2 regions of the Glycomyces rhizosphaerae genome follow, and region 1 is predicted to be linked to the other one. Evidence: riboswitches for the same ligand, from Rfam matches in the RefSeq annotation. Region 1 holds a riboswitch; the other holds the start of a gene.

Region 1 (2,195 bases):
CGGCCTGGGCGGCCCGCCACGCGACGGCGAGCCCGATGGAACCGGCGCCGACGATGGCGATGCGCATCAGGCTTCGCCCACCCCTCGCAGGGGGCCGGTATCGGGCGAGGCGCTGAGGACGCTCACCTGATCTTCCTGTCGGACATCGTGTTCCGAGGCGTTTCGGCGGTCGGCGATGTCATCGGTGCGGCCGACTGCGGACTGCTCGCCCACGGCGGGCCTACCGCTGTCGCCCCGCCCACCGAGGTCCCCGCCGCGCACGGGCGTTCCCGCCCGATTCGGCCGTCGCGTCGTCGCCGGGCTTTCGCCCACGGCCGCAAGGAGTTCTACCGTGGCCTGTCCCGGGTCGCCGGCGGAGGCGATCGCGCCGACGACCGCGACCCCGTGGGCTCCCGCTTCGCGGCACTGCGCCGCCCGTTCGGCGGTGATGCCGCCGATGGCGATCACCGGGAGGTCGACCGCCTCGCATACGGCGGCCAGACCGTCGAGTCCGATCGGTTGCGGGAGACCGGTCTTCGTGGTGGTGCCCCAGACGGGGCCGACCCCGAGATAGGTGGCCCCGGCGCGGCGGGCGGCTCGCGCCGATTCCGGGTCGCGGCTGGTGCCGCCGATGATCGAGGCTGCGGGGAGGATGCGCCGGGCGGCGTCGAGCGGGAGGTCTTCGGCGCCGAGGTGCACGCCGTCGGCGCCGACCGCCTGCGCGATGTGGACGCGGTCGTTCACCAGGCACAACGCGCCGTACTCGTCGCACAGCGCGGCGATCGCGGTGGCGAGGTCGAAGGCCGCGCGGTCGTTGTAGTGGTCTTCGGGTCGGACCTGGATGAGCCGCGCTCCGGCCGCCAGCGCAGTTGCGACTACGGCGAGCGGGTCGCGAAGCGGCGCAGCGGAAGCGACTGCAGCGGCGTTCTGGGTGCGGGCCGACCCGGCGAAGCCGTTGACGCGCGCGGCCGGGTTCCCGGGCGGGGCCTGAGGGTTCGGCGCGAACGGGCCGCGGGTGTCGGTGATGACGTGGAGTCGAGGTAGACGAGTAGCGCGCACAGCAGCTCCTTCTCCCTGCGCCAGCATGACCTGGATCAGGTTCGACGGTCGGGACTACCAAGTCCCCTCTCAGCCCGATGCACCGGACTCCCGTGGGTTTTATTCGTTTACGGGCGCCACGCTACGCCATCGCGAGCGCGGCTCGCAAGTCTCGTGTCACCAATTGGACACGAGCCGGACACCGTGTCAGCCCGCACGCACCTGCCCCGGTTCGGCGCGATGCTCGCCCATTTGGCGGAAGCCCTTGGCCGCCAACCAGAAGCCGAGGACGAGGAGCACGATCCCGGGGACGAGGTCGCGCACCATCTCGTCGGTCGCCCAGTCCAGCTGCTGTTCGGGGGTCAGATCTATCCCGTCCTGGACCGCTCCGTCGACTGCGATCGCGCAGATGGTGGTCCCGCTGGATTCGCAGACGTCGAAGGTCATCCGTTCGACCAGCGCGGTCACGGTGACCAGCAGGCCGACCAGCATCGCGATCGCGCCGGCGACGACCAGCCCTGTGCCGCGGCTTCTGGCTGCGCGGATCTCTTCCGGCGCAGCGGGTTCGAGCGCGTGCAGCTCCACGATGAGGTCGCCGCGACGTTCGGCGTCGCCGGGCACAGGCATGCCCTTGCCGCGGATGAGGATCAGGGCGCCGTCGTCGGTGCCGGCCACGACCTGGAGTTCGATGTCGCCGTCGAGCGTCTCGACGTCGACGATGTCGCCTTCTTCGAGGACCTCCGGCTCGACCTCGACCACGGTCCGGAGGTCGACGCCCTCGCGGGTGAGGGCCTGGTGCTCGCGCTCGCGGACCACGGCGGTGACGCCGCCGTCGATGCCTTCGCAGTCCAAGGTCACGGTCTCGCCGTCGGCAAGGCCCGCAGGGAGTGTCACGGTCACATCGCGGTCGAGCATCATCGTCCCGGCGCCGCGGCAGTAGGCGCAGACGTCGCCTTCGTCGCGGCCGGAGCCCTCACAGTTGACGCAGGGACCGAGGGAGGGAACCGTGATGGTCAGCTCGCCCCCGAAGGCCAGCTCCGCCAAGGTCAGCTGCAGGTCGATCGGGCCGTCAGAGTGGGGTTCGCCGGGCATGAGGGGGTCCTCCGTGGTGGCATGCGTCACCGATGTCGGTTTGCCCCATGGTAAGCGCCGCTACTGCGGGCGGTCGACCCGCAGGA
Region 2 (2,195 bases), on a different contig from region 1:
ACCGCACTGGTGTGACGGCCCGTGACGACACTAGGCTCGGGGCGATGCACATCGAAGCACCGATCGACATTCCCTGGAAGTCTGGCGCCTGGACGGCGCTGCCGGTCGCGGCGGAGGAATCGGCGGGGCGACTGCTGGTCACCGCGGCCGAGGGCAGCGACGCGTGGCGGCACACCGGTTACGGTTTCGTCCACGAGGACGAGCACGCGCTCTTGGAGGACTGGGATCGCGGCCAGGCGGTCGAGGTGAGCTTCATCGCCTCGTTCGAGGCGCAGTTCGACCAGGCGGGCCTGATGATCCGCGTCGACGCGGAGCGCTGGATCAAGGCCGGGGTCGAGTTCGCCGACGGCGCGCCGCAAGTGGGCGCCGTGGTCACCGCCGGGAAGTCCGACTGGTCGGTCGCGCCCGTGCCGGAGTGGGCCGGCCGCGAGGTCACCGTCCGGGCCAGCCGCTTCGACGACGCGATCATCGTCCGTGCTCGCGTTGAAGAGGAACCGTGGCGGCTCGTGCGCCTCACTCCGCTTGATCCCGATGCTGTGGTTCAGGCCGGGCCTTACTGCTGCGCGCCTTCGCGGGCGGGCCTGACGGTCGCCTTCACCGCTTGGCGGCTGACCGAGCCTGACGCGGCGCTGCATTGAGCGCCGCTCGCGTCCTGTTACCGCGGGTACTTTTGCGCTCTGCCGGTTTACGGCTCGCAAGCGTCGCCGAGACCGGATCCCTGAGACTGGGAATAGCTTGACTTAGCGGGTTATTTCCAGTCTTCCTCATCGTCTGGTGCCGCTTCGTCCTCGTCGAGCTCGCCCGCGAGGAGCTTGAGGTCGTAGACCGACATGCGCTGGGACCGGTCGGCGCGGCCGTTCGCGCTCACCGTGACGCCGTCCTCGCGCAGCAGCTCCGGCACGTCCGTGCCGCTGCTCCCGTCGGACCAGCGGAACCCGTCCGAGACCGTGCCGCCCGCCGTGAGCACCCGGTAGGCCTTCGGGACGTTGCCGTCGTCGCGCATGAAAGCCCCCACCTGCCGCGGCCCCGTCCCGATCAGCTCCGCGAGGTCCCCGTACGAGGTCCAGGTGCCCTCGGGGAGTGCGTCGACGACCCGGCGGACCAGCTCCCAGTCCTCTTCAGTGGTCATGTCCGCGAGCCTAACGGCCCCGCCCCGCAGCGTCGGCCGCCACCTGCCGGGATCGGCCCTCCTACCGAGGCGCCACCTGGTGTTAACGTCGGAGGAGACAGGGGAGCCGATTGGCTGAGAGTGCGGAACCGACCGCAGACCCTCAAACCTGATCCGGGTAATACCGGCGTAGGAAGTCGTTCGTCGACCGCTGTCGCGCCGTGTCCATGATTCTCGTGAAAGGCATGCCCATGCCCGACAGCACCGCCCTTGCAGCCTCCGCCCGCTGGCGCACCGTCGACATCCTCACCTGCGCCGTCATCGCCGTCGCCTTCGGCGTCGTCTTCTGGGCCTGGAACTTCGTCTGGGCCGGCCTCGAGCCGACCCTCGCGTTCCTGCCCCCGCTCAAAGGCATCCTCTACGGCGTCTGGCTGATCCCCGCCGTCCTCGCCCCGCTCATCGTCCGCCGCGCCGGCGCCGGCCTGCTCACCGAGGCCCTCGCCGCCACCGTCTCCGCCCTCCTCGGCTCCATCTGGGGCCTCTTCGTCGTCTACCAGGGCCTCGTCCAAGGCCTCGGCGGCGAACTCGCGTTCGCAGCCGGGCGGTACCGCCGCTACGGCACCCTGACGGCCGTCGCCTCCGGCGCGCTCGCCTGCTTCGCCGCCACGCTCTTCGACGTCATCGCCTACTACCCGACCTACGACCTCTGGGCGTACAAGGTCCCCTACATCGCCTTCGCGATGCTCTCCGGTGCCATCGTCGCCGGTCTCGGCTCCAAGGCCCTCGTCAAGGCCATGCTCCCCACCGGCGTCCTCGACCGGTTCCCCGCCGGCCGCGAACGGGCCCGGATCTGACGCAGCCATGATCCCGGTCGAGTTCCGCGGCTTCGCCTGGCGCCACGCCGGACGCCGCGCCCAGGCGGTCACGGGCGTCGACCTGCGCATCGAGCCCGGCGAGCGGGTGCTCCTGCTCGGCCCCTCCGGGTCGGGCAAGTCCACCCTGCTCGCCGCGCTCGCCGGTCTCCTCACCGAGGATTCCGGCGAGCAGGACGGCGAAGTCCTCATCGACGGCAAGCCCGCCGCCGACC

The links. Region 1 has a riboswitch for thiamine pyrophosphate ahead of thiE (thiamine phosphate synthase). Riboswitches for the same ligand answer to the same signal wherever they lie in the genome.
Region 2: linked by a shared signal. The riboswitch ahead of ACFO8M_RS23955 (ECF transporter S component) and the one ahead of thiE (thiamine phosphate synthase) in region 1 are both predicted to bind thiamine pyrophosphate.

The regions. Positions count from the first base shown of each region.
Region 1 covers NZ_JBHRWO010000004.1:223,512-225,706, reverse strand. Annotated here, with positions in the region: gene thiO (glycine oxidase ThiO) at 1-67, opposite strand, end outside; partial or broken gene thiE (thiamine phosphate synthase) at 310-879, opposite strand; TPP riboswitch at 1,034-1,140, opposite strand; gene ACFO8M_RS01840 (DnaJ C-terminal domain-containing protein) at 1,225-2,109, opposite strand; gene ACFO8M_RS01835 (class I SAM-dependent methyltransferase) at 2,170-2,195, opposite strand, start outside.
Region 2 covers NZ_JBHRWO010000021.1:778,418-780,612, forward strand. Annotated here, with positions in the region: gene ACFO8M_RS23945 (DUF1349 domain-containing protein) at 45-638, shown strand; gene ACFO8M_RS23950 (MGMT family protein) at 749-1,129, opposite strand; TPP riboswitch at 1,219-1,321, shown strand; gene ACFO8M_RS23955 (ECF transporter S component) at 1,360-1,962, shown strand; gene ACFO8M_RS23960 (ABC transporter ATP-binding protein) at 1,970-2,195, shown strand, end outside.